Regions from separate parts of the Pannonibacter sp. I15F10I1 genome, predicted to be linked through region 2. Evidence: riboswitches for the same ligand, from Rfam matches in the RefSeq annotation. Region 2 holds a riboswitch; the other holds the start of a gene.

Region 1 (14,286 bases), 560 kb from region 2:
GTCATCGCCGCCGGTGCGCATGTTGGCGGTGCCCCAGCAGGTCAGCACCAGCGCCTTCGGCCACTCGCCCTCGTCCTGAAAATAGCGCAGCGCCACTTCCGCCGCCGAAGCCTGACCCAGCCGCCAGGCAATCTCGGTCGGCACGGCGCGCACATCGACCGAATAGAAATTCCGGCCCGTCGGCAGCACATCCGGCCGGCCCCGCGTCGGCGCGCCAGACGGCCCCGGCGGCACGAAACGGCCATCCAGCGCCGCCAGAACCGCCGCTGTTTCCGCAGATCCGGAGGCGACGACGGCAGGCCTCAAAGTGGATTCAATCTCCTGAAGAGCAGAAGCTGCTGCAACCAGATCCGGACATTTCATTTCCCCGGAGACAAGCTTGACGGCCAGAAGCTCCAACCGCTCCACCGTGTCACCGCAGGAGCGCCACAGGGCATCGGACATGCCCGCCAGAAGCTCCGGCTTCGGCCCATTCCAAGGGGCGGCAAAATCGCAGGACAGCGGATCGAAGTCTGGCGCATCGGCGAGCAGATCACGCGCCAGCGCCCGGATCAGGCTTTCATCCTGAGGCCTGCTTCCACGCGGCACGCGCACCAGCGCGACCAGCAGATCATGCAACAACCGCCCCTGCGGGCTCTCGCCCAGCACATGCAGCCCGTCGCGGATCTGCAATTCCTTGAGGTCACACAGATGCGCATCCAACCGCGCCAGACGGGTCGTCTCGCACATGTCCGGCGTCAGGCCGATATCCGCATCAAGCCCGTGAACGGAAGCAAGCTCCAGAATATCCCGCGTGAGCACCTTCTGCCGGCGCGGATCAACACCGCTGGCGAGATAGTACTCATCGAGCAGGTTTTCCATTTCATTGGCAACGCCATAATTTTCGGCCCGCGTCAGTGGCGGCGTCAGGTGATCGACAATAACGGCGGAAGCCCGGCGCTTCGCCTGCATGCCCTCACCCGGATCATTGACAATGAAAGGATAGATGTTCGGTACCGGTCCTAGCACCGCTTCCGGGTAGCATTCTTCGGACAGCGCCAGCGCCTTGCCCGGCAGCCATTCCAGATTGCCATGCTTGCCGAGATGGACGACGGCATCGATACCGGCCACCTCGCGCAGCCAGATGTAGAAGGCAAAGTAGTTGTGCGGCGGCACCAGATCCGGATCGTGATAGGTCGCCTTGGGGTCGATGTTATAGCCGCGCGCAGGCTGAATGCCTGCATAGATGCTGCCAAAGCGGGTCAGCGGCAGTTCGAAAGCGCCATCGCGCAAGGCAGGGTCATCCTCCGGCCCGCCCCAGCGCGCCGTCACCTGCGCCTGCACCGCCTCTGGCAGGGACGCAAAGGCCCTGCGGTAATCCGCAAGCGCAAAGCGCACATCCACCCGGCGCCCGGCACGCCCATGGATATCATTGGTCACGCCCGCCGTCAGATGGGCCATCAGCGTTTCGGAAGTAACCGGCGCATCAATTGGGACGTCATAGCCTGCGTCCCGCAGATCCGCGATCAGCGCCGCGCAGGAGGCGGGCGTATCCAGCCCCACACCATTGGCAATGCGCCCGTCGCTGTTGGGATAATTCGCCAGCACCAGCGCCACCTTGCGCGCGGCAGCGGGCTTGCCGCCCAGCTTCGCCCAGTTTGCCGCAAGAGCGGCCACATAGGCCATGCGGCTCTCTTCGGGCCTGAAGACCACGGGGCGGAACTGGGTGGCAGGATCAAGGATGCCTTCTTCCTTGAAGGAGACCGCCCGCGTCATCAACCGGCCGTCCAGCTCCGGCAGCACCACATGCATGGCCAGATCGCGCACGGAAAGGCCCTGCGTGCTATCGGCCCAGCCCGCACGGGACGAAGAGGAGAACACCACCTGCAGCACCGGGCGGCCCGGCGCATCCAGCGGCGACGGCTGATGCACGCGTCCGCCACTGGAAACGGCAAAGGCCGTCGCATTCAGCACCACGGCAGGCGGCAGCGCCTCGAACAGGGCCGACAGCACGGCAGCCGATTCCGCATCCTTCAGCGAGGCCACGAAGATGGGCAGCACGTTGAGCCCCTGCCCCTCCAGATGACGGCAGAGCGCCTCGGCAGGCGCCGTCTCGCCCGCCTGCACCAGCGCCCGGTAGAAGACCAGCGCCGCCACCGGCCTTGCCGGATCTGCGAAGCTGGCCGTCAGATCATCGAGCCCCGGCGCGGTGTGGCCGGGCAGGAAAATGCCCGCACGCGGCAGCGGCGCAGGCAGCGGCGGCTCCTGATCCTTGCCAATGAGATGAGCGCAAAACCTCAGCGCATTGCGGTAATTCTCTGCGCCACCTTCAATGCAGTAGCGCCACAGCCGCCGCACGGCGTCCACCGGCACGGTGGAGAGAGCGGCCAGATCCTCATCCCACTTGTCGCAACCCGCAAAGACGGCCAGCTGCAACCCGTTGCGGTTGACTTCCTCCCGCAGCCGGTCGAGCCCGTAGGACCAGTAGCCCGCCCCGCCCAGCAGCCGCAGCACCACAAGCTTTGAACCGGCCAGCGTCTTTTCCGCGTAAAGATCGACGGAATAGGGATGGGTCAGCGCCAGAATGCTGGCCAGCCGCAGCGAAACGGCCCCGCCAAGGGAGGCATGCGCGGCGGCGAAAGCCGATAGTTCCGTATCGGCTGCCGACAGGAACACCAGATCGGCCGGGTCCTGCGCGAGGTCCACGGCATCGCCGCCGTCATCAATTCGCCGGGTTTGACTTGCGAGGATATGCATCTGGCACGCCTTCAATAGGCTCAGACTGGGTGTGCCTGTCCCCGCGTCCCGCCCCTTGCGCATGATGCGTCAGGAGCGGGGCGGCGGGGGTCCACACCGCGAAGGATCAGGCCGCGCGGCCTGCCTGCAGGGAAGCGAGTGCGTCCGTGACGGCGGCGAGATCCAGCCCCTTCAGACCGATCACCACCAGCTTGCCGGGCGCCTTGGCACCTGCCGCGAACCAGGCCTCGACACGCGGGCCAACCGCCTGCACCAGCGCAGGCGCGGCCTTGCCGGAGACCGTCACCGCGCCCTTGATGCGCAGCACGCCCTTCAGCGCCATGGCCTGCTGCACCACCGCCTCAACGTCCTTCAGCGAGGCAAACTCGGGCGCTGCGACCACGTGGCTCTCGAAATCATCGTGGTGGTGATCATGATCATCATGGTCATGGTCATGGTCATGGTCATGGTCATCATCGTGGTCGTGGTCATCATCGTCATGATGATGGTGGTGATGATGCGCACGGCGGGCGGCCAGATCATCCTCGGCCGCAGAGGAGCGGCCCAGCAGTACGTCGATGGGCAGCGAGCCCTTTTCAGCGGCGATGATCTCCACCCCGGCGCGCACATCTTCGGCGATATGCTCACGGATATGCTCCAGTGCGTGATCATCCACCAGATCGGCCTTGTTCAGCACCACCAGATCGGCGCAGGCGAGCTGATCGTGGAAGAGTTCCTCCACCGGATTGTCATGATCCAGCGTTTCGTCGGCAGCGCGCTGCGCGGCAAGGGCTTCCTCATCCAGCACGATGCGCCCTTCGGCGAGAGCTGCCGCATCCAGCACGGTGACGACACCATCCACCGTCACCCGCGTCTTCACGCTGGGCCAGGTGAAGGCCCGCACCAGCGGCTGGGGCAGCGCGAGGCCCGAGGTCTCGATGACGATGTGATCCGGCGGCGTTTCGCGGGCCAGCAGCATTTCCATCGCCGGGAGGAAATCATCGGCCACGGTGCAGCAGATGCAGCCGTTGGTCAGCTCCACCACATCATCGGCAGAGCAGGACGGATCGGCACAGCCATCCAGCAGCGAGCCGTCAAAACCCATATCGCCGAACTCGTTGACGATCAGCGCAATGCGCCGCCCGCCCGCGTTGGTCAGGAGATTGCGGATGAGCGTCGTCTTGCCCGCGCCCAGAAAGCCGGTGACGATGGTGGCCGGGATCTTGGCCACGGCTGGGGTCTGAAAATCGGTCATAGGGAGATATCCGGTTGGGAGGAAGGCTTGAGCACGAGCGGCAGACCGGCGGCCACGAAGACCACCCGGGTGCAGACGGCAGCAAGCTCCTGATTGAGACGGCCCTGCGCATCGCGGAACTGACGCGCCATGGCGTTGTCCGGCACGATGCCGAGGCCCACTTCATTCGAAACGAAAACAACAGGCGCAGGCAGATTGGGCACAAGCGCGCAAAGCGCCTGCGTGGCGGCAGCAAGGTCTACCCCGGCCATCATCAGATTGGTCAGCCAGAGCGTCAGGCAATCAACCAGCACCGCCCGTCCGGGCAAGGCTTCGCGCCGGAGCACGTCCGTCAGATCCAATCCGACGCCGCCCTTGTCCTCGATGGTGCGCCACTCTACCCCGCGCCGGGCGCGGTGCAGGCCGATGCGGCCTTCCATCTCCCCGTCCCATGCGGCGGAGGTCGCCACATAGACAGGCTCAAGCCCGCTTCCGAGGATCAGCTGCTCTGCATATCTGCTCTTGCCGGAGCGTGCGCCCCCCGTCACCAGAACGGAAGATGCGGCCCCCTGCCCTTCAGCCTGCGCCATGGGTCAGCCGCAGGCTTGCGGCATGGCAGCGTCGGGCTCTCTTGCGGACGCGCGGGCGCGATCCGCCCTGCCATCCGCCCAGTCTGGGGGAGTAGAAATCATGTCAGGTCCTCCGGTCCGCCCACCCGGCGGCCTTGGGGTTGCACCACATCAGGCCGGTCTCCTGGCTCGCGGGTCTTCACCTTGCCGCGCCTTCCCGCAAGGGCTGGCCTTGCAGTGGCATGAGGCGGCAAGATTCTCCGCTGACAGTTGCGGGGGCAGCTGCGGCTTTGGAGCCCCGGATTGAGTCGCTCCGCACCGCATTCCCGTTTCATCCCCTTGGGCTTGGCCCGCCGGGGAACCTGATCCTCTCCTTGTAACGGCTTGACGCCAGCGCAGCAAGGACGCCCTTTGGGCACCTCTGCGGCGCAATCGCCGCCCCCGCATCCCGGGCAATGGGTTCAAGCACCGGCACGGATGGGTTATCCACTGGCCCAAGCCGTTGAAAGACCGCAGATTTCCGCCAAAGCCGCCCCTGTGGAAAACTTTCTTGAAGAAAGGGCTTGGCAAATGCTCAAGGCCTTTGTTATACGCCTCTCACCGACGGCGGCGCACACAGCCGCCACCGCAAAGGGCACTGCCCTTCTGGTGATCCGCGATAGCTCAGTTGGTAGAGCGTTCGACTGTTAATCGAATGGTCGCAGGTTCGAGTCCTGCTCGCGGAGCCAACCTTTTCTCTTCCCTGGATAAAATCCAAAGCTTGCCAGCAACGGCAAGGCTTTTTGCGTTTGTGCGGTAGACTGCGCCTCACGCGGGCTTGCGGTAGAGCAGCCAGAGGAAATACGGCCCGCCGATGAAGGAGGCGAGGATGCCGGCGGGGATCTCGTAAGGAAAATCGAGCGTGCGGCCCAGCCAGTCGGCGCTGACCATCAGCGCTGCGCCGATCGCTGCAGCACAGACGATCCGCAGCAGCGCACGCCCCGGCGCCACAGAGGCCGCAATATGGGGCGCGATCAGGCCGATGAAGCTCAACGGGCCGGTGATCAGCGTTGCGGCGGCCGTCAGCAGGGCCGAGAACGCCAGAAGCGCGGTGCGCGAGCGGCGGGGCGAAAGGCCCAGCGCCCGGGCTGTGGTGTCGCCCAGCGGCAGAATGTCGAGCCAACGCCCCATCAGCGGCAGCACCAGCAGCACAACGAGCAGGATGCCGGAAGCGGCAAGGGCCGTCAGTCCGGCGGCGCGGTAGGTCGGCCCCATGGACCAGGCCAGCACGAAGACCGCACGCGGATCACCGCTGGCCAGAATGAAGGATATGAGCGCGGCGGCAAACGTGCCGATGGCAACACCGGCCAGCAGCACCGGCCCCGGTGCGTGGCCGGACTTGCGGGTGATGGCCAGTACGAAGAGGAAGGCAAGCACCGCCCCGCCCGCTCCGCCCCCCAGCAGCAGGAGCGGCGAGAAGGAACCGGTCAAAAGCAGCGCCCCGGTGATGCCGAGCCCCGCCCCGGAACTGACGCCCAGCCCCTCGGGACTGGCGAGCGGATTGCCGGTCATCGCCTGAATGAGACCTCCGGCCAGCGCCAGCATCGCCCCGGCAGCGGCTGCGGCCAGCACCCGCGGCCAGCGCCCTTCAACTAGTTCTCCGGCGGAGAGGCCGCCGGGATGCAGCTGGCTGGTGAGGGAAAAGACCGTGAGCGCGGCAAGACAGGCCAGAGCCAGCAGCAGGACGAGGCGCTGACGGCTGGCGGCCAGAACGGATGGCGCCGGCATGTGTGAACCGCCGATGCGCGTGCTCGCAGGCATGCGGCGCAGCAGCACCAGCAGCAGCACGGCTCCGGCCATGGCGGTGGCTGTTCCCGTGGGCACTTCGGCAATCATGCCGGACAGCGCCAGGACGATGCTGTCGGCAAGCAGCAGCAGCGCCGCGCCGATGATGGGCGCAGAGACAAAACGCCCGGCAAAACTCCGGGCACCGGCCAGCGTTGCCAGATGCGGCGCGGCAAGGCCGACGAAGGCAATCACCCCCACGCGCACCACCACCAGCGCGGAAAGACAGCAGGCCAGCGACAGGGCAACAAGCCGGATCGTGCGGATGGAGAGGCCCAGGCTGCGGGCGCTGGCATCATCGAGCCCGGCAACCGTCAGCGGCCTGAGCAACAGTGCCAGCAGCGGCACGCAGACCGCAAGCCTGACGGACAGGGCCGAGGCATCGGAAAAATCATTCTGCACCAGCGAGCCGCTGGCCCAGATGAAGACCGAGCGCAGATATTCATGCTGGAACAGGGCCAGCACAACGGAAGCCGATCCGGCAAAGAAGCTGACGATCATGCCGCACAAGAGCAGGGTCACCGGCGAAAAACCGTGGCGGGAGGCAAGCATCCCCACCAGCGCCAGTGCGGCAAAGCCGCCCGCCAGCCCCGCCGCCTCGCGCTGCCACATGGCGAGTGCGGGCACGAGCAGCGTTGCCGCCATGATGCCAAGCTGTGCACCGGAAAGAAGACCAAGGGTTGCCGGTTCCGCCAGCGGGTTCTTCAGTACCTGCTGAAACACCACTCCCGCCAGCGCCAGGGCGGCCCCGGCCAGCACCGCCACAGCAAGGCGCGGCAGCAGCGCATAATGCAGATAGATTTCCCCGAAGACAGCCGGGTCCGGATCAAGCAGCGCCGCGCCCAGCGCAGACAGGGGCACATGGGCGCTGTAGGACAAAAGGGTCAGGACGGCGGCAGGCACCAGCAGCGCCGCAAGAAGCAAGGGAAGACGAAGCGTCATGAGGTCTGCAGGGCCTTGGTGAGAATACCGGCAAAACGCAGGGCGGACGGCAAAGCTCCGAAGACCCAGACCGGTGGAATGCTGACAACGCGCCCTGCCCGCACCGCCGGGATGGCCCGCCACAACCCGCTGGCGGCGAGCGCTTCCGGCGGACCAGGCTCGATGATGACGATGCGTGCTTCCGGGTTGGCGGCAATCGCGTCGAGGCCTGCGGTCGAGAAGCCCCAATGACTGCCGCTGTGCTGCCAGGCGGATGGCAGGCCGAGACGGCCCAGCACATCGTGGAAAAGACTGCCGGGGCCGTAGATATCGGCGAGCCGGTCACTGGCAAATTTCAGGATCAGCAGAGGCCGGCCATCATAGGACTGAAGCTCGTTTCGCAAGGCTGTGAACTGGAACTCAGCTTGTTCCAGATAGGCACGCCCCGCTTCCTGAAGCTGCAGGCGGGCGGCAATCACCTCAAGTCCCTCTTCAGCCCGTTTCAGCGGCTGGCGTTCCGGTGTGTAGAGCGGCAGGGAAAGCACGGGCGCAACCGGCTCCAGCATGGCCGCCGGAACGCCATAGCCGGTCTGGGTGACAATCAGATCCGGCCGGAAGGCGCGCAGCAGTTCCATGTTGGGCCAGGAGCGCAGGCCCAGATCGATGGTGCCCTCCGCCAGCGCCGGGCTGACGACACGCGCGCCATAGAGCGGGGCTTCCGCCACCGCGGCAGGTGCCACGCCCAGCGCCAGCAACGTTTCGGCCCAGGCCCAGTCCAGCACGGCGATGCGCGGCGCCAGCTCTCCTGCCCGGCCGGTCCGGGCCAAAAGCGGGAGGGAGGCAAACCCAAGCAACGCGGCGGCAAATTGCCGCCGCGTCAGAGCATTCGGTCCGGAGATCATCCGCTCCGGCATTACCAGCTGTATTTCAGCGTGGCATAGACCGTGCGGCCCTCGCCCCAGTAGCAGCCCGTCGTGCTGAGACAGGTGGAGACATACTTCTTGTCGAAGATGTTGCTGACATTGAGCGAGGTCTTCAGCCCGGCGAGCTTCGGATCCACCTTGCCGAAGTCATAGCGCAGCGCCGCATCAAACAGGGTGTAGTCCGGCACATCGAAGGCGTTGGCGTTGTCGCCGAATGTCTGCCCCATGTAGCGGGCGCCGCCGCCGAAGCTGAGCCCACCCCAGGCCTGATCGGACTGGACGGTGTAGTCCAGCCAGAGCGATGCCTGGTGCTCGGGCACGAAGGCCAGACGCTTGCCCTTGTTGCTGGTGCCGCTGGAGGTGGCATTGTCGCGGGTGATCTCGCTGTCCGTATAGGCATAGGAACCCGTGAGCGAAAGGCCGGAGGCGAGTTCGGCCTTGCCTTCCAGCTCGATGCCGCGCATGCGCACCTCACCGGTCTGCACGCGGAAGCTCGTGTTGACCGGATCAGGCGTGAGCACGTTCTGCTGCGTCAGCTGATAGGCCGACAGGGTGATGAAGCTGTTCATGCCATTGGGCTGGAACTTCACCCCGGCCTCGAACTGCTCGCCCGTGGTCGGATTGAACGGCGAACCGCTGCGGTCCGTGCCGCTTGCCGGGTTGAACGAGGTGGAGTAGCTGGCATAGGGCGACAGGCCATTGTCGAAATTGTAGACGAGGCCCGCCCGCCAGGTGAACTTGCCGTCCTGCTGGTTCACCGGGGTGTTGGTTGTGGCTGTCCGGGTGCGCGTGTCAGTGTTGGCCCAGTCATAGCGCCCGCCAAGCGACAGGACGAAGTTGTTCCACTCGATCTGGTCCTGCGCATAAAGCCCTGCCTGCGAGCGCTGCTGGTCGATCCAGGTCGCCGTCGCAGGGCGGGAGATGCTGGTTGCCCCATAGACCGGATTATAGGCGTTGAAGGGCGTATAGATCACCGAAAGCGCCGATTCTTCAAACGAGCTGTCCTCGAAGGAGTAATCGAAGCCGAACAGCATCGTGTGCTTCGCACTGCCGGTGCTGAACCGCGCAATGGCGTTGTTGTCCACCGTGAAGAGGTTCGAGGTTTCCGGGAAGGCCCAGGCATAGCGCAGCAGCGAGGATGGGTTGCAGCTGGCCGCAGACAGGCAGAAGGCCTGCACGCGCTGTGTATCGGTATCGACGAAGCCATAGCGCAGGTTCTGCCTGAACGACCATGTGTCGTTGAACTCATGGCTGAATTCATAGCCGATGAAGGCCTGCTCGTTTTCGAACTTGTCATAGCCCGGTTCGCCGACGAAGGCGTTGCGCGGCAGGGCGGAATAAGTGCCGGTGTATAGCGTGCCATTGGCAGGCAGCGCCGGAGCACCGCCGCCGCCGGGGGAGTCGATCTTCTGGTATTCGCCCAGAACCGTCAGCGTCGTGGCATCGAACAGCTTGAAGGTGAAGGACGGCGCGATGTAGCCCTTCTTCTCTTCCACATGGTCATACTGGGTGTCGCTGAGGCGCCCCACGCCGACGATGCGGTAGAGCATGGCACCGTCCTGATCGAGCTTTCCGCCAAAATCGAAGGCGGTCTGGAACCGGTTGTGGCTGCCATATTGCAGCTCGACTTCGCGGATCTCCTCATTGCGCGGCCGCTTGCTGACCATGTTCAGCATGCCGCCGGGCTGGCCCTGACCATAGAGAACCGACGCTGGCCCCTTCAGCACTTCGGCGCGCTCCAGCCCATAGGGCTCGATCCTCGGCTGCGAATAGCCGCGAGCACCGAAGGGAAGGCGCAGGCCGTCCTTGTAGCGCCCCGGCGTGAAGCCGCGCACCGTCAGCCAGTCGTGGCGCACATCCGTATCGGCGTACTGAGCGACGACGCCGGGCGTGTAGCGCATCGCCTGCGTGATGGTCGCAGCGCCCTTCTCCGCCATCTCGTCACGGGTCACGACATTGACGGCTTGCGGCGTGTCCCTGAGTGACGTTCCGGTCTTGGTCGCCGTCGCGCTCTGGGTGGCGACGATGCCATTCACCGGGCCCCAGGCGTTTTCGCCCTCGATGGTCACCGTCTGCAACTGTGTCGCGCCATCCACCGTGGCGCCTGTGGCAGCGGCTGCGGCCGGATCAACAATGGTCACCGTGTTGGCGGCGGTAAAGCGGTAGGACAGGCCGGTTCCAGCCAGAATCCGGTTGAGCGCTTCGGAGGGCGTCAGCGTGCCGGAAACGCCCGGCGACGTCTTGCCCTGCACAAGAGCTGCCGGATAGAGCACCTGCAGATTGGACCGGTCGCCAAAACGGGAGATCGCTGTACCCAGCGCACCTGCCGGAACGGAGTAACTGACAGTGGCCGCCTGCTGCGCCGCTGCCGGGCCGGTGTAGATCACACTTGCGGTGAAAACCGCCGTTGACGCCAGAAGCGCCAACCCCAAACCGCTCATCCGCGCTGCCCGCGCCCCGGATGCCCTTTGCCCAAACTGCTTTGCCATGACCCCTGTCCAACTCTTGCATTTGCATTTTGTCCGGGCGCGAACGCACCCGTCTGATGCAAGGACGGTTTCAAAGGCCAGACACCTCACCCCCAAAGTGGAAAATAATTATCAGGTTTCTTTTCCGGCTGTGTCCACCCGGTCAGACCGGGTGCAACACGACCAGCCAGGGCGAGATCTGGAAGCTTCTCACCGGCAGCGTCTGGCGGATTGCCTCCAGAACGCCGTCCGGATTGCGGATGTCGAAGATGCCGCTGACACGCATGTTCAGAAGGCGGCTGTCCGTCACCCGGATCGTGCCGGAGCGGTAGCGGTTGACATCCGCCAGCACCTGCCGCAGCGGCCTGTCCTCAAAGATCAGCTTGCCGCGCCGCCAAGCGATTTCCGCTTCCATGTCGACGGGACGGATCTGGCCCAGATGCACATCGTCATAGGTGACAAGCTCGCCTGCCTTCACGACGGTATCCGACTTGTCCGGCCCAACCACCGAAACGGCGCTTTCCTCCACCGAAACCGTGACGGCCCCGCCCCATTCATGAACAACGAAACGGGTGCCCAGCGCGGTTGTGGAACCGGCGGCCGCCAGCACGGTAAAGGGGCGGCCGGGATCTTTGGCCACATCGAAGAAGGCGCGCCCGCGCAGCAGACGGATGCTGCGAAGGGTCTCGCTGAAATCCAGCGCAATGGCGGTGTCTGCATCAAGGTCCACCCGGCTGCCATCCTCGAGCGTCAGGCTGCGCTGTTCGCCGGTGCCGGTGAAGTGATCGCTTGTCAGGAAATCCGGCGGGCCGGCAACCGCCACCACACCGGCGGCAGCCAGCGCTGCGGCACCAGCGGACAGGAACGCACGGCGCGAGGCAAAGCCCTTCCGGGCAGAGGGCGGAACCATGGCCCCGGACATGTCCAAGGCCTCACGCGGATCCGCAATCCGGCCGAGATCCTGCCAGATGCCGCCGAGCCGCGCATATTCGGCCCGGTTCAGCGGATCGGCGGCCATCCAGCGTGCATGGCCGGCGCGGTCCCCTTCTCCCGCATCACCTGAGTTGAGACGGACGAACCAGCTCAGAGCCTCATCGCGAGCTCTCTGCTGTCTGTCTGTATTCGTTGAACCCATCATGGCCACCGGCTGTTTCCCCGTGCGCGGCCGCACGGCACGCCCTTGCGCGCATATCCTTCCCATAGACGGATTCGGTAGCGTCTCACCTCACCCATATCGCGCATCTTTTTGCCGGATTCAGTCAATGAGTGTACCCATCCGGTCGCGCAGATGCGCGAGCGCCTTCATGACCAGCTTCTCGACAGCACTTTTCGTGATGCCCAGTTCAGCGGCAATCTGCGTGTGCGTCAGACCATCGAACTTGTGCATCAGGAGCACCTGCTTCTGGCGCGGCGGCAGCTCAGCTATGGCTTCCTGCAGGCGCAGAAGGCGCTGGCGGTAGTCGGTGATCTGCTCCGGCGAGGCGCTGTCATCCACGGCAGCGGCCAGTTCCTCGCTGGGCGCGTAGCCCACCGCAGAGCGCTGCCCGCGCAGCCGGTCGGTTGCAACATTGTTCGCCATGCGGAAGAGATAGGACCGCGGATTGCGGATGTCGCTCTCGGCGGGAATCGCTTCAAGCCGCAGATAAGTATCCTGCATCACGTCCTGCGGATCGAGATCACGGCCGAAGCGGCGCGAGAGATGGCGCGACAGCTCCGTGTAACTGGACACGAAGCAGTCAAGCATACTCTTCTTCTTGTCTTCGGCCATGCAGGAACCAATCGGGGCAGGAACCAGTCAGGAGCTTCGCCGCTCACGCACAGGCCCGAACGGACAGAAATCTCTCACGGCAGCGTTTGGGGTTATTCCCGCTGCCGTGTTCCGTCTTTAGCAAAAGTCTACTTTAAAAATCCAGTTTTATAAGCAGCTGCATGGGGACTGTTGAACAGACCTGCGGGGAAAGTCCGCATGACGGGTGTCTCAGCCCCTTCAGCCATCCTTCCGCTGCGTTTCTGCCCCCTGCCCTGCGGCCTGCAGGATCCGCGCGCGCAGCCAGCGAAGGGCCGGGTCCCTGTCGCGGCTCTTGTGCCAGATCTGAACGTAAGGCACGGGCGGCAGCGGAATGGGCGCCGGCAGAATGATCAGGTGATCGTCCAGAACAAGGTCCCGCAGGCTGCCTCTGGCGACCGTGAGAATGAGGTCCGTGCCCGCAATCAGCTCCGGTGCGACGCCCCAGTGCGGCAGCACCAGCGCCAGCCGGCGGGTGTGGCCGGAACGGGCAAGCGTTTCGTCCACCTCATTGATGGTGTCATCACGCATGGCGACCATGGCATGGGGCCGCGAGAAATACATTGCAGCATCCAGCGGCTTTCCCTCCAGCGTCCGCCGGTCCAGCAGGCAGGCATAGTCATCGTTGATGATCAGCTCCGACCTGACCTGCGGCGGCAGAACGGGGAACACCCCGAGCCCGAGATCCAGATCACCATCGCAGACACCGGCGGCCATGGCTTCACGGCTGAACTGGCTGATCGCAAGATCGATGCCCGGCGCATGCTGCCGCAGATCGCGCACCAGATGCGGCAGCAGCATGGCCCCGCCATAATCCGACATGGACAGGCGGAACCGGTGGCGGGTGCCTTGCGGGTCGAAACCCTGCGGCCCCAGCACGCCGCGCACCCCGGCCAGCGCATCGGCCAGCGGCTGGGCGATTTCCAGCGCCCGGATGGTCGGAACAAGGCCGCCGCCCTGGCGCACCAGCAGCGGATCCCCCAGCAGCTCCCGCAACCGCGCAAGGGCGTGGCTGACGGCGGGCTGGCTCATGTTCAGCCGGGCGGCGGCGCGCGAAACATGGCGCTCCGTCAGAAGCGCATCCAGCACCACCAGAAGATTGAGATCAACCGACCTCAGATTATGCAGCTGATGCATGTTTGTCCGCCTGATACGAATTTCACATTCGCAAGGACTATATCTAAACCGGGGCCGAAGTTCATCAGAAAGGACAGTCCGATGCAGTTTCAAGCCCCCTTCACCCTTCTTGGCGCCGCCCTTCTGGCAGGGGCCGTCGTCCCCTTCCAGGCCGGAGCCAATGCCGCGATGGGCCGGGCCCTCGGCCATCCCCTCTGGGCCACGGTGGTATCCCTTGGTGTGAGCATGCTCTGCGTCATTCCGGTGATGCTGGCCATGAAAGTTCCGTTCCCCAGCCTTGGCAACCTTGCCGGACAGCCCAAATGGATCTGGACCGGCGGCCTTGCCGGGGTCATCTACATCACGGCCGCAATTCTGGTTGCACCGAAACTTGGGGCCGCCGGTTTCATGACGGCCGTGATTGCCGGGCAGCTCGCCGCCTCGCTTCTGGTCGATGCCTATGGTCTCATGGGCTTCAGCGCCCGCGATATTTCGCCCTCGCGTCTCATCGGCATCCTGCTCGTGGTGGCCGGAGTTGCGCTGATACAGGGCGCCGCTTTCCTGAAGGTCTCGCCTGTATCCGGCAGCGGAAGCTGACACAGAAGAGCGGCCACAATCACTGGGTACTCACCTGAAGCTTAGTATGAACGCGTTCAATAAAAATTCAGTCAACACGGTTTTCCGATTGACCACCTACCGGCCCAACTGTAAACGCGTTTATTGAACTAAT
Region 2 (14,286 bases):
GGGCGGGGCTGCGCTGCACATTCATCAACTCGGAAAGAATCATGAAATTCCGCTGCCGGGGAATATGCCGGCCGGCGCGCCAGTTGCGCAGGTTCCTGACGGCCGTTTCGAAGTGCGTATCTTCTCTTTTGCCAAGGCGGCGGCAAAGCTCGCTACCCAGACGGGCATTGTCATAATCACCGGACTGGTTGCACAGTTCATCCAGCAAGAGGTGCCATCTGTCGATTTCAGGCCCGTTGTCAGCTTCCCCTTCGCCCATTCCTGCCCTCCAAGAAATAGCTCAAGTGTTTGAATTCAAAATCTAAACATCCGGAAATTTTCCGCTTTTACCGTTGCTATCAGGTTTTTCAATTGACTTGGGTGGGGCTAGAATAAACCAATGGTTCCTGTCAGTCATACTGAAAAGGAAATCATCTGATGAGCCCCGTTATCAGACTTTCAATCGCAGCATTCGCCCTTGTGGCAGTTACCGCTTCTGCTCACGCAGAATGTAGTGGTTCAAACGGCCGCGGGTGGGGAACGGGAAATGGCAAGGGAAGCTTCGAAATGACTTCCGCCGACAAGGTTTGTAAAATCAGTTTTCCCGGATTTATTGACGAGGTGAAGAAAACACGCGAACCTGCCACGGATGTAACCATCACCCGGCAGCCGAAAAACGGGAAGGTGTCGGTGGTGAAGGGGCAGGGGTTGATCTATACGCCTGCGCGCAACTTCAAGGGTGAAGATCAGTTCTGCACCAAGAACACGACGCCCAAGGTGAAGGGCAAGAGCCTCTCCGGCTGTATCACCGTCATGGTGAAGTAACGAGAACTGACCCTGTCAACGTGATGGCGGTGTGAGCTGATCCGGAGCTGCCGGATTGGCAATGCGCGGCCGGAAAACAGAAACGCCGGGCAGATCCCTCTGCCCGGCGTTTCTGTTTGCTGTGTCAGCTGTGCTGTTCCCGATGCGTGAGGCGCACCGGGAACGGGGGTTACTTGGCCGTGGCGCTTGCACCCAGCAGATCCGGAAGGGTCTGCGGAGCGGTGGCGCCTGCACCCAGAAGCTGCGTGACCGGGACCGGTGCCTTCGGGGCCATTTCGATCACGATGTTCTTCGGGTCGGCGGCAAAGGTGCGGGCAGCCTCCAGCAGTTCCTCGCCGAAGCGGGTGCCGGTGAGCGGGCCCATGTCCTGCGCCATCGCGTCGACGAGGCCGGCGGCGAGCTCTTCCTGAGTGAGGCCCGCCTCGTCCGCCTGAACGCCGATGAAGGCCGACAGGACAGCGAGATTTTCAGCTTCGATACGGCCAGACTTGATGCTGGCGGTTGCCAGGGCCAGCTGCGCCAGTTCCGGGTTCTCGAAGATGTCCTTCGGGATACCGCCGATGGTGAAGGTCATGTGGATCCTGCCACCGTCCTTCATCTCAAGGCTCAGGTCCTTGAGTGTCAGGTCACCGGTTGCTTCATCCCAGTTCATTTCGAAGTTCTGGTCGATGACCACTTCGGTGATGTTGAGGCGCGCGGCCAGGTCCTGGAACTGCGGGTCGGGCACAATCGCCGCCGGGAAGCGCAGGCCCTTGATGACAAGGCCAGCCTCGGTCGGGATGCGGTTGATGTGGCCCTTCTCGGTCTGGCGGTAGGTGTCCAGAGCGATCTCCTGATCGCCGATGGCGGCCGCCTTGACCGAAACGCCCAGAACCTCGGCCAGACCGATGATCGGACGGGCATCGAGAATGTCCTGCACGGAGGGCTCCATGCCGCTCATGCTGGCAACGGAGATCCGCACCAGGGAGTCCATCAGCGGGAAGTCGATTTCGCCCACCGCGATGCGGCCCAGATTGATCTCGACCTTTTCCTGCGGCTTCGTCACATCGACCTTGAGGCCGTCGAAGGCAACAATGCCGAGGCCGTTGCTGCTGATGTCCTTCATCTCGAACTTGTCGAGACCGCCGCTCACGTCCGGAGCGGTGAAGCTGACACCATTGACGGTCATGCCGTCGGCCTTGAAGAACTGCAGCGAGGCGAGGGCGGCCTTGCCGGCCTCGTCGCTGTCAACGGCATCTTCATCCAGCACCAGCTGGTCAAGATAAGGCCAAAGGGGCAGGGTTTCCGCCTTGGTGATGCTCATGGGATCCGCGGTGAGGCTGTCGATCTTGACGTCGACGCTGGCGACGTTGACGGTCATCTCTTCAACGGTCTGGCTGCCCATGATGGTCAAGCGGCTCGGGTCGGAGCCCTGGCCGATCAGGGTCAGCAGCGGCATGAAGTCGATGTCCTTCACCACCTGCTTGCCGATCGTCATGGTCATCTGGGCCATCTGGCCGCCGGGTTCCAGGGGCATGAAGTCCTGGGTCTGGACCGTTTTGCCGACCGAATACTCGTCGATCCGGAAGTCCTTGTACCCGGTCATCGCATAGTCTTCGTAGACGGTCTTCTGGTTCATGCCGTCCGGGCCGGTCATCTCCAGTGTCATCGTCTCGATGTGATAGCGGTCACCCTTGCCGTCCAGCAGCGTGCGGGCAATGTCGAAGTAACGGGTCACCGGGCGCTGCGGATCTTCCGGCACATCGGGGATGCGGCTCCAGGCCATGCCTTCGGCCACATAGCCGGTCTGGCTGAGGATGATCCTCACCGGTTCGGCAGGCTTTGCCTCCGGTGCGGCCGCCTCGGGAGCTTCGGCGTTTTCCCCGGCTTCGCCGTCTGCCGGTGCATCCGCAGTCTCGTCTTCCGGGTCCGGGATCTCCAGCGTGGTCTGCCGGTGTGAGGACGTGTCGAAGAACTTGCCGGGGATTTCAACGTCTGCCTGGGCTGTTCCCGGCACGGAAATCCTGGCGGCCTCGTAGCCCTTGTCCGTCTCGGTCAGGCCCTCGAAGGAAACAGCATCGATGCCAAGTTTCACGTCCACCTTGTCCTCGCCGCCGGGCAGCGGAATGGCGAACTCGATCTTGACGCCATGGATGGTGACGTCATTCTCGGTTGCACCGTCTTCGGCGCGTTCATAGCTGGCAACGGAAGCCCCCATGCTGGTGAAATCCGCCATCCAGCGGTCCACCAGCACGCTGGCCTGGTTGGCAAAAGCGTGCGAGGGCAGCGACATGACCAGCACCACCGTGGCGGTGCGGGCGCTGAAGCGGGTGAAGATCGGGTTCGGCAACAAGGCTTGGCCTCCTTTTGTGAAAATGCAAAGCGCGGCAGTTCAGTCAAACCGCCGCGCTGGCTGGTTCTGAATTCAGGCGTCCGGTCTATGGTTCCGTTGATGGGGGACCATCGCCGGATGCGGGACCGTCAAACGGCGCTTATTTCTTGTTGGCCGTTACGTCGATCCCGAGGATCTGCGGCAGGCCCTGCGGCGCCATGACGGCCGTTCCGAAGATCTGCGCGATGGAGACCGGTGCAGACGGCTTGGCATCAGCCTGCAGCGACACCGGGTTGTCCAGGAACTCGGCAGCGGCGGTTGCTACCTTGGCCTGGAACTCCGGGTTTTGGAGCAGGGCAAGCATCATCGGCAGGCCGGTCTTGAGCTGGCTTACGACTGCGGCGCGGTCCGAACCGGCGGTCTTGGCCTGCTGGTCCAGCAGACGGTCGACGATGGAGCCGTTGTCGAAGCGCAGGCGCATGGAATTGACCGTCAGCCCCTGGAGAATGGCCATGGCTTCTTCGCTGTTGTCCTTTGCGGCAGACAGTTTTTCGGCCACTTCCTTGGTGAAACCGCCGATCTGGACTGCGAGGGAAACACCGCCCATGTCGGCGGCGGTGATGTCCAGCTTCTGCAGGTCCAGAACCCCGGTCACGGGATCCCACTTGAAGTCGGTCGAAAGGTCAGCGGTGACGGTCTCGTAACCCAGATCGGTCAGCTGCTTTGCCGAGGAGGCATCCATTTCCGATACGGCCATGGTCAGGCCGGAAAGGGTCAGTTCGCCCGAGGTCGGCAGGTTGTCTTCGCGGCTGTTGATGGCGGCATAGGCCGATTCCAGGCGCGCCTTGGTGCTGTCGCCTTCCGTAATCTCGATGCCTTCGGCCTCGATGCTCTTGTAATCGGCCACATCCTCGAAGGACTTGGAGCCGTCGGCCGGGGGCAGGACCACCTCGCTGGCGACGAAAGAGGCCACCGAAACGGCCGTGCCCGTCTTGTCTTCCAGATAGGCTTCCTCGAAGGCGAGGCCGTCCAGCGTCATGGTGCCGTCAGCCTGCACCACACCGTTGGTCAGCGTGATGATGCCGATGGAGCCCGTGCCGTCATCCGGCGTCTTGCCTTCGAGGGCGACGTCTTCAATGGTGACCTCGCTGCCATCCTCAGAGACGCCGCCGACCGACAGAACCTTGACTTCCCCGGCTTCAAGACGGGTCAGGAAGGCGTCGGCAATGTCATTGCCGGTCGCTTCGAAGGCCAGTGCGCCGTGGGCCAGCACCAGGGTCATGACAGAAGCGCTGACACCGCGCATCAGAAAGGATCGCATTTGAAGCTCCAGATTGAGAACTGAAATCTAAACCGCCGGAACCATGTCCCAACCTTGCCATCCGGGTCCGTGACTTGCGTCACACACAGGTCTTTGGCCGGAACATGACCGTCCGTAAGGCAGGTTAAACTACTCCGGCATAACGGCTTTGTGAAATGATCTGTCAAAGGGGGCGATTTCACGGCGCTTTGCCGCGGCAGGCTCATACTTTTTACCGGTGTGTGGAGGCCTTGCGCGCCTGCACAAATGCTTTGGCATTGTTTCCGCGTGAGCTAGAGTGCCGCTGATGGGTTGCACAGACGAGGTCTGCTGCGGCAAAAATCAGGGAACGGGGTGAAGGGCTTGCACATGAGGCAAGGCCTGATTCCCCGGCTGCCCCCGCAACTGTAAACGGCGAGCGACGCCCCGATGCCACTGGCCCCAAAAGGCTGGGAAGGCAGGCGAAGCAGTGAACCGTGAGCCAGGATACCTGTCCATCACATGACCGGGCGCAAAGCCCCACCCAGTCCCATGCGCGGCGGGCGCAGAAAGGAACGAGCATGCATATCGAAGAAGGCGTCGTTGAAGGCGCGAAGATCATCCTGAGCTATGGCACGGCGGCAGCGGCTTTCGGGCTTGCGGCAAAACTCGCCGTTGACGACCTGCGGACCAATGGCGGCGCCATTCCGCTTCTCCTGCGCAGCATCATGACGACTGCGCTTGTGTTCTGCTTCTTCGAGGTGCTGCCGCATCACCCCGTGGGCGTGTCGGAGGTGCATCTGATTCTCGGCTCGACCCTGCTGCTGCTGTTCGGGGCAGGGGCGGCCGCCATCGGTCTTGCGGCCGGGTTGCTGATCCAGGGGCTGTTCTTTGCGCCCTTCGACCTGCCGCAATACGGCATGAATGTCACCACGCTGCTGGTGCCGCTCTTTGGCATCAGCCTGCTGGCAAAGCGAATCATTGCGCCGTCGACGCCTTATGTGGACCTGAAATATTCGCAGGCGCTGGCGCTTTCCACCGCCTATCAGGGCGGCATCGTCGCCTGGGTGGCCTTCTGGGCCATCTATGGCCATGGCTTCTCTGCGGAGAACCTGGCGGACGTAGCCAGCTTCGGTGCGGCCTACATGACCGTGATCATTCTGGAGCCGCTGGTGGATCTTGGCGTGCTGGCCGGTGCAAAAGCCTTGAAGCAGCTGAGCCGCAGCCCGCTGTTCAATTCAAGGCTTCATGTAGCGGGCTGAACCTTTGACATGAAAGGAGGCCGGGCTGTCCCGGCCTCCATGCAGATGATCTGGTCAAAAAGGATCGATGCCGATGCGGCCCAGCTTGTCCTGGGTCCAGCCGTCGCCTTTGCAGCCCTTGTAGGCGCCGCCGGAAGCGTAATCGAGCAGCTCGTCCGGGAGTTCATCCGCTTCGATGCGGCGCGGCAGAACCAGCACGACCTCTCCTGCGGTTTCTTCCAGAACGCGGATTGCAAGGCTGGGCACCGGATCCGTGCCGAGCAGATCCAAGAGCGCTGCGTGCGGATCGCTCAGAAGCGCAGCGCGGAAGGCTGTGTCTGATTGTGCCTTGGCTCGAAGTTCGGCCTCCAGCAGGGCGCGGGCTTTCTCGAATGGATAGGCGATGATTTCGCTCATGGTCTTCTCCTTGATTACCAGAGGCCGCGGCCTTCGATCGGCTTGAAGAAGCCGATATCCCGCAGGCATTTGTCGAGGCTGCCACCGGAGGCATAATCGAGCAGTTCATCCGGCAGCTCGTCTTCGGCGATGGAACGCGGCAGCACGAGAAGCACTTCGCCGGCCTGTTCCTCGACGACGCTGATCTTCATCGAGGGGATCGGATCATTGCCGAACATCTCGCGGATGGCGGCATGCGGGTTGCTCTTCAGCAGCTCGCGGAAGGCCGTGTCGGAGGTTGCCCTGGCAACGAGCGCAGCCTCAATGTGGGCACGGGCGCCGGCAACGGCTTCGATCATGGACGTCATCTGAATATCCTTTCTGATCAAGTGATGAGTGGTTACTTCTTCTTGTCGAACCGGCCGAAGAGCCAGTCGTTCTTGAACTGGTTCCAGCATTCCTGCGCATTGCCGCCAGCGGCATAGTCGAGGATTTCGTCCGGCAGTTCGTCCTGGGCGATCGCACGGGGCAGGACGAGGGTGACCTCGCCGGCCTGTTCTTCCACAACGGTGATCTTCAGCGACGGGATCGGATCATTGCCCAGCAGCTCGCGAATGGCGGCGTGCGGGTTGCTCGTCAGCAGCGCGCGGAAGGCTGCGTCAGACGTGGCCTTTTCGATCAGCGCAGCCTCGATGTGGGCGCGGGCGGCTGCCATGGTATCTGTCATGTGCGGCATGGTGTCTTTCCTTGCAGGGCGTGAGTTCAGGGCTGCAGGGCCGGTTTGCGTGCGCAATGCCTCAGGCGTTCCCCCGGCAGTTTCTGCTGCAGGTGGCCCTCGCCGGATTCTTGCCTTGCTGTTTCTGGACTAGGTGAAGCGCGCGATCATAGGCTCTGTCCGTCCGAGGAGGCATTGCTTGCCGTCGCCGCCAGAGGCGTAGTCAAGCAGCTCGTCCGGCAACTCGTCCTGCGCAATCGCCCGGGGCAGAACGAGCGTGATTTCGCCTGGCTGCTCTTCAATCACGGTGATCTTCAGCGAGGGGAGCGTGTCAACGCCCAGCAGCTTGCGGAGAGCGGCGTGAGGATTGCTTGTCAGCAGAGCGCGGAAGGTTGCGTCAGAGGCCGCTTTTTCGATGAGCACTGACTCGATGTGGGCGCGTACCGATGCCATGGGAACCGTCGTATACGTCATGGTCTTCTCCTTTGAAGATTGCTTTCTCAGGGCATCCAGTCCTGCTTGTAGGCCCACTGGTTGAACTTCCACCAGCACTCCTTGGCATTGCCGCCAGAGGCAAAATCGAGAAGCTCATCCGGCAATTCCTCCGGCAGATCTTTCTGCGAAATCGCACGGGGCAGGACGAGGGTGACCTCCCCGGCCTGTTCCTCGATGACGCGGATCTTGAGCGAGGGGATCGGGTCCACGCCAAGCAGCTGCTTCAGGGCAGCGCGCGGATCGCTCAGCAGCAGGGTGCGGAAGGCGGCATCTTCGCCAGCCTTCGCCAGCAGCGCTTCCTCAACATGCTGGCGGACGCGAGCCATCGGGTCTGTTGAACTGATCATGTGAATGGCCTTTTCCGTTTTGCTTGCTGCTTGTGGCGGCCAGCGCCGCCGCAAAATCCAAGCATTGACCTTTGAAATATCGTATTGTTCTGCCGTTGATCTGCGGGCTTCGCAGAGACGCCGGGAGGTGGAAAGCAACTCTGGAAAATCGAGCCGCGCATTACTCGGTGCGTGCCCGCTTTCTGATGTTTCTTTTCTATTGCATGGCTGGCAGCTTCTGGTGATTGGACCTGAAAAATTCCAAATCACGCCGGAGCGGGCATTGGGGCAGCTCTGCCGCAATCATGGCCTCGACAAGTGCCGCCGGAATGGAGGACGATTGCAAGACCCGCGAGGCCGCGCAAAGGATCAGGAGCCGCCGAACCATCATGCAGACCGGCATTACAACGCTTTCCGCCGTCCAGCTGTCCGCTGCCATCCATCAACGGCAGATTTCCTGTGTCTCCGTGATGGAGGCCTATCTGGAGCGGATCGGGCGGATCAATCCGCTGATCAACGCGATCATCTATCTGCGCCCTGAAAGGGAACTGCTGGAAGAGGCGCGCGTGTGCGACCGCGAGCTGGCGGAAGGGCACTCACGCGGCTGGATGCACGGGATGCCGCAGGCGGTGAAGGATCTGGCGGAGGTGAAGGGCCTGCCGTGCTCATGGGGCTCGCCCCTGTTCCCCGGCTATGTGTCCCCGGCTGATTCCATTCACGTGGCGCGGGTGCGGGCGGCAGGGGCCATCTTCATCGGCAAGACCAACACGCCGGAATTCGGCCTTGGTTCCCACACCCGCAATCCGGTCCATGGGGCGACCCGCAATCCGCATGATCCGGTACGCAGTGCCGGGGGCTCCAGCGGCGGCGCGGCTGCGGCACTGGCAGCAAGGCTGCTGCCGGTGGCCGATGGCTCGGACATGATGGGCTCGCTGCGCAATCCCGCTGGCTTCAACAATGTCTACGGTTTCCGCCCCAGCTTCGGCCGGGTGCCGAACGGCAAGAGCCCGGATCTGTTCTTCAGCCAGCTTGGAATCAACGGCCCCATGGGGCGCACGGTTGCCGACATGGCGCGGCTGCTGGAAACGCAGGCCGGATATGATCCGGTTGACCCGCTGTCGCTCGCCGATGAAGACCTTGCCTTGCGCGGAGCTGCCAATCTCACGGGCCGAAAGGTGGCCTGGCTGGGGGATCTGGGCGGCTATCTGCCGTTTGAACCGGGCGTGCTGGAGGTCTGCCGCAAGGCGCTGGATGTGCTGTCCGCGATGGGCTGCGAGGTGGTGGAGGTGACGCCGCCGTTCGACTTTACAAAGCTGTGGGAGTGCTGGCTGACCTTGCGCAGCTTCTCCGTCGCCCATGGCCTGCGCGGGTTCTACGACAAGCCGGAGGCTCGGGCGAAACTGAATGCGCAGATGCATTACGAGTTCGAGCTGGCCCTGAGCAAGAGCGCGGCAGACATTCACGCTGCTTCCGTGGTGCGCACCAGCTGGCATGCCGCGATGCGGCGCATGTTCGAGACCTACGACTTCCTGATCCTGCCGTCGGCGCAGGTGTTTCCCTTCGATGTCAATCTGCCCTGGCCCGGTGAAATTGGAGGGCGGACGATGGACACCTATCACCGCTGGATGGAAGTGGTCATCGGCCCGACGCTGGCAGGACTTCCCGTGGCTGCAGTCCCTGCCGGTTTTGGGGCGGGTGGATTGCCGGCTGGCGTCCAGCTCATCGGCCCGCCAAGGGCGGACCGGCAGACGCTGGAATTTGCGCTGGCCTATGAGGAAGCGGCGGGGATCGGGACAGGCGGGCTGGAGTTGTGAGAACTACAATTACCAGCGCGGCGCGGTAAGGCGGCCTTCGGCATCCTCAGCCGCAGCGCGGCAGACGGCCTTGCCGTCTTCCAGCAGCACCTGACCGGAGGCAACCAGCGCCAGCGCCTGCGGATAGATCTGGTGCTCGACACTCAGCACCCTTGCCCCCAGCGCCTCGGGCGTGTCGCCGGACAGCACGGGCACGGCGCCCTGCGCAATGATGGCGCCTTCGTCCATGCCGGGCGAGACGAAATGCACGGTCGCGCCATGCAGGCGCACGCCCGCTTCCAGAGCGCGCTCATGGGTGTGCAGGCCCTTGAAGGAGGGCAGCAGGGCAGGGTGGATGTTGATCATCCGCCCGTTCCAGCGTTCCACGAACCAGGGCGTCATCAGCCGCATGAAGCCCGCAAGCACCACCAGTTCGATGCCCTCCGCCACAAGCATGGCGTCCAGCTCGCGCTCGAAGGATTCCCGGTCGCGGCCATAGGTTTTGTGATCGAGAACCTTGGCCGGAATGCCAAAGCTTTCCGCCCGGGCAATGCCGCCCGCATCCGGCCGGTTCGAGACAACGAGGACGATCTCTGCCGGATAGGCAGGGTCCTTCGCAGCCTCGATCAGCGACAGCATGTTGCTGCCCCGGCCCGAAATCAGAACGGCGGTGCGCTTGCGGCTCACGGTCATGCGAAAATGCTGAGGTGATTGTCGAAGATGACTTCGCTTTCGCCTTCGGCACCGGCTTCCATGCGGCCGATCACAGCAACGGTCTCGCCTTCGGCCTCAAGGGCTGCCTTCACGGCTTCCACGCTGTCAGCGGCAACGGCCACGACCATGCCCGCGCCGCAGTTGAAGGTGCGCAGCATTTCCTTTTCGGCGACGTTGCCGGTGTTGGCAAGCCAGCCGAAGACCGGGGGAACGGAAACGGCGGACAGATCGATACGCGCATTGATGCCTTTCGGCAGCACGCGCGGCAGGTTTTCCGGCAGGCCGCCGCCGGTGATATGCGCCAGCGCCTTGATGCCGGAGGTGGCCTTGAGGGCGGCCAGCAGCGGCTTCACATAGATGCGCGTCGGCGTCATCAGGGCTTCGCCCAGCTTGCGGCCATCCGCGAAGGGGGCGGCGTCCTCATAGGTGAGGCCGGAGACTTCGACGATCTTGCGCACCAGCGAATAGCCGTTGGAATGGACGCCGGAGGAGGCGAGGGCAAGCAGCACGTCGCCTTCCTGCACATCGGCACGCGGCAGCAGGCCATCGCGCTCGACAGCGCCGACGGCGAAACCGGCAAGGTCATAGTCGCCCTTGCCATACATGCCCGGCATTTCCGCCGTTTCGCCGCCGATCAGCGCGCAGCCGGCGATCTTGCAGCCTTCCGCGATGCCGCCAACGACGGCGGTTGCCGTGTCCACATCCAGCGCGCCGGTGGCGTAATAGTCGAGGAAGAACAGCGGCTCTGCGCCCTGAACGACCAGATCGTTGACGCACATGGCAACGAGATCGATGCCCACGGTGTCATGGCAGCCGGTGTCGATGCCGACCTTCAGCTTGGTGCCGACGCCGTCATTGGCGGCAACCAGCAGCGGATCGGAGAAGCCTGCAGCCTTCAGGTCGAAGATACCGCCGAAGCCGCCGATGGCGCTGTCCGCGCCGGAGCGGGCGGTGGCCTTGACCAGCGGCGCGATGCGCTTGACCAGAGCGTTGCCTGCGTCAATATCAACGCCTGACTGGGAATAGGTGAGGCCGTTCTTCCCCTGGCTGTCCTGCGCGCTCATGGGTCAAGTCTCCGTGCCGGTTGCGGTTTGCCAGCGCAATGCCCGATTTTCGGCCGCCTTGCAACGGCTGAGAGGGTGCACATCACGAAAAACCGCCGATTGCGCCCGCATGAGCCGTGGACGGCGGCGGCCAAGGAAGCAGGCGGGCAGCTTCCGGCTTGACCTTGCGGCCTGAAACTGCCCCTATCGCGCTCATATGCCCTGTGTTGCGGTGCATAACGGAGTTGCTTCATGACGTTACGCCGGCAGGTCCAGTTCTGGCTTCTGTCTCTCTTGGCCTTCATCCTGTTCATGATGGTCTTCAGCGCGGTTCTGCTGCCCTTCGTGGCCGGCATGGCATTGGCCTATCTGCTGGATCCGGTGGCAGACTGGTTCGAGCGCCGGGGCTTCAGCCGGCTTGCCGCCACGCTGATGATCCTGCTGCTGTTCGTCATTCTTCTCATCGTGGTTCTGGTGCTGCTCGTGCCGGTTCTGGGCAACCAGATGCTGGGATTTGTCGACCGGCTTCCCTCGCTGGTCCGCTCGTTGCAGGACCTCCTGACCGAGCAACTGGGCGACCGCCTCACCAAGTTCAGCGGCCTGAAGGTCGAGGACATGCAGTCGTCCCTTGGCGACATCATGGGCAAGGCCGCAACATGGATCGGCGGCGTGCTGAAATCGGTCTGGAGCGGCGGACAGGCGCTGATGTCGATCCTGTCGCTCTTCGTGGTGACGCCTGTGGTTGCCTTCTACATGCTGCTCGACTGGGACAACATGATCGAGCGCATCGACAGCTGGCTGCCGCGCCAGCATGCGGAAACCATCCGCGAACTGGCGCGCGAGATGGACAATGCCGTCGCCGGATTCGTGCGCGGGCAGGTGTCCGTCTGCCTGCTGCTGGGCCTCTTCTATGCCGTGTCGCTGGTGATGCTGGGGCTGAATTTCGGCCTGCTGATCGGCATTGGCGCGGGGCTTGTCAGTTTCATTCCCTTTGTCGGCGCGGCGCTCGGGTTCATCGCCTCCATGTCGGTCGCGCTGGTGCAGTTCTGGCCCGACTGGCACTGGATTGCAGCGGTGGCAGCCGTGTTTGCCGTGGGGCAGTTTCTGGAAGGCAACATCCTGCAGCCGAAGCTTGTGGGCAGCAGCGTCGGCCTGCATCCGGTGTGGCTGATGTTTGCCCTGTTTGCCTTTGGATATCTCTTTGGATTTGTTGGTATGCTTGTGGCTGTTCCGGCGGCTGCCATGGTGGGCGTGCTTGCGCGTTTCGCGCTAAGGCAGTACCTAGCCAGTGCCCTGTACAAGGGCACGGGCGTTCCGGAACAGTCCGGAGCTTCTGACGAGTAGAGTTCAAAGCCCAAGAGACCATGGCTGACACACCGCGCCAGCTGCCGCTGATCCTGCCGCATGAGCAGGCCCTGAGCCGGGATGACTTCCTGGAAGGCGAGGCCAATCATGCCGCGCTGGAGATGATCGAGTCCTGGCCTGACTGGCCGGCCCCCGTCACCGTGCTGGCGGGGCCCGTGGGCAGCGGCAAGACGCATCTGGTGGAAATCTGGCGGGCGCTGTCGGGGGCGGTGGTGATCCAGGCCCGTGACCTCACCTCTGAAAAGGTGGCGGATCTGGTGGCCGCCGGGGCTGTTGCCGTCGAAGATGCCCATCGGGGCTTTGACGAGACGGCGCTGTTCCACCTCATCAATGCGGCGCGGCAGGCGGGGGCAAACCTTCTCATCACCAGCCGCACGTGGCCGTCGAGCTGGCCGCTGACGCTGCCGGATCTGGTCTCGCGCCTCAGGGCTGCGACACCTGTGGAAATTCTGGAGCCAGATGACGGGCTTTTGCGCTGTGTCCTTGTGAAGCTCTTTGCCGACCGGCAGGTTGCCATTGACCAAGGGGTGGTGGACTATCTTGTCGTGCGCATGGAACGCTCGCTGGGCGTCGCGGGCCGTCTGGTGGCCGCGCTCGACGCAGAAGCGCTGGCCGCAGGCAGCCGCATCACCCGCAGCCTTGCAGGCAAGGTGCTGGAGCGACAGTCCGGCAAGGCCTGACGTCATTTGAAACGGGAGCAGCATTTTGGTTGACAGGGAAGAGACACAGGCAGCACCGCAAGCGGAGGGCGCCCAGCCTGTACCTCAGGCCAGGACAGCGCCGAATGGTGTTGATCCTGCGGCGGTGGAGCAGATGATGCAGTCGCCGGCCCGGTTCATGAACCGGGAACTCTCCTGGCTGCAGTTCAATCACCGGGTGCTTGAGGAATCCATCAACAAGGATCACCCGCTGCTGGAGCGCCTGCGCTTCCTGTCGATCTCGGCGAACAATCTCGATGAATTTTTCATGGTGCGCGTCGCAGGCCTCAGGGGGCAGCTGCGCGCCGATGTGAGCCTGCGCTCCGACGATGGCCTGACACCGGCCGAACAGCTGGAGAAGATCGGCGCGGCCTGCCAGCGCCTGCAGAGCGAGCAGCAGCGCCTGTGGCGGCAGATCCGTTCGGAGCTGGTCGGCGCCGGCATCCGCATCCTGCTGGCAACGGACCTCGCTGAAGCAGAACGCGACTGGCTGGAAGGCCATTTCCTTGCGCATATCTTCCCGGTGCTGACGCCTCTGGCGATCGATCCGGCGCATCCGTTCCCCTTCATTCCCAATCTCGGCTTCTCGCTGGTGTTCGAGCTGGTGCCGGTGAAGGGCGGACGCGGCATGACGGCGCTGATCCGCCTGCCGGCCCATATCGACCGCTTCGTCCGCCTGCCGGATCTGGGGCAGGGCGAGGGCGAGGTCCGTTACATCACCATCGAGAAGGTGATCGGTCTCTTCATCGGCCGCCTGTTCCCCGGCTACGAGATTCGCGGCAAGGGCACCTTCCGTGTCATCCGTGACAGCGATCTTGAAATCGAGGAAGAGGCGGAGGATCTGGTCCGCCTGTTCGAAACCGCCCTCAAGCGCCGCCGCCGCGGCTCGGTGATCCGGCTGGAGATCGACGCCAATGCCCCGGCCTCGCTCAGGGCCTTCGTCGCCAATGCGCTTGGCGTGACGGATAACGAGATTTTCCTGGTGGATGGCCTGCTGGCGCTGGACAACCTGTCCCAGCTGGTCGCCATGGACCGGGACGACCTGAAATTCACGCCCTACACGCCGCGCTTCCCCGAGCGCATCCGCGAGCATGGCGGTGATTGCC

Evidence for each region. Region 2 has a riboswitch for cobalamin ahead of IF10I1_RS15145 (energy-coupling factor ABC transporter permease). Riboswitches for the same ligand answer to the same signal wherever they lie in the genome.
Region 1: linked by a shared signal. The riboswitch ahead of cobU (bifunctional adenosylcobinamide kinase/adenosylcobinamide-phosphate guanylyltransferase) and the one ahead of IF10I1_RS15145 (energy-coupling factor ABC transporter permease) in region 2 are both predicted to bind cobalamin.

Annotation. Positions count from the first base shown of each region.
Region 1 covers NZ_FYAN01000026.1:967,378-981,663, forward strand. Annotated here, with positions in the region: gene cobN (cobaltochelatase subunit CobN) at 1-2,736, opposite strand, end outside; gene cobW (cobalamin biosynthesis protein CobW) at 2,843-3,970, opposite strand; gene cobU (bifunctional adenosylcobinamide kinase/adenosylcobinamide-phosphate guanylyltransferase) at 3,967-4,539, opposite strand; cobalamin riboswitch at 4,675-4,899, opposite strand; tRNA gene IF10I1_RS17690 (tRNA-Asn) at 5,171-5,246, shown strand; gene fhuB (Fe(3+)-hydroxamate ABC transporter permease FhuB) at 5,326-7,284, opposite strand; gene IF10I1_RS17700 (ABC transporter substrate-binding protein) at 7,281-8,165, opposite strand; gene IF10I1_RS17705 (TonB-dependent siderophore receptor) at 8,177-10,675, opposite strand; gene IF10I1_RS17710 (FecR family protein) at 10,818-11,792, opposite strand; gene IF10I1_RS17715 (RNA polymerase sigma factor) at 11,910-12,398, opposite strand; gene IF10I1_RS17720 (LysR substrate-binding domain-containing protein) at 12,642-13,577, opposite strand; gene IF10I1_RS17725 (DMT family transporter) at 13,659-14,153, shown strand.
Region 2 covers NZ_FYAN01000026.1:408,705-422,990, forward strand. Annotated here, with positions in the region: gene IF10I1_RS15125 (hypothetical protein) at 1-259, opposite strand, end outside; gene IF10I1_RS15130 (Ig-like domain-containing protein) at 418-804, shown strand; gene IF10I1_RS15135 (hypothetical protein) at 974-3,136, opposite strand; gene IF10I1_RS15140 (hypothetical protein) at 3,276-4,436, opposite strand; cobalamin riboswitch at 4,707-4,929, shown strand; gene IF10I1_RS15145 (energy-coupling factor ABC transporter permease) at 4,976-5,656, shown strand; gene IF10I1_RS15150 (NHLP leader peptide family natural product precursor) at 5,711-6,052, opposite strand; gene IF10I1_RS15155 (NHLP leader peptide family natural product precursor) at 6,067-6,399, opposite strand; gene IF10I1_RS15160 (NHLP leader peptide family RiPP precursor) at 6,432-6,767, opposite strand; gene IF10I1_RS15165 (NHLP leader peptide family RiPP precursor) at 6,897-7,220, opposite strand; gene IF10I1_RS15170 (NHLP leader peptide family RiPP precursor) at 7,247-7,588, opposite strand; gene IF10I1_RS15175 (amidase) at 7,957-9,381, shown strand; gene purN (phosphoribosylglycinamide formyltransferase) at 9,391-10,053, opposite strand; gene purM (phosphoribosylformylglycinamidine cyclo-ligase) at 10,050-11,138, opposite strand; gene IF10I1_RS15190 (AI-2E family transporter) at 11,370-12,461, shown strand; gene IF10I1_RS15195 (hypothetical protein) at 12,482-13,162, shown strand; gene IF10I1_RS15200 (RNA degradosome polyphosphate kinase) at 13,296-14,286, shown strand, end outside.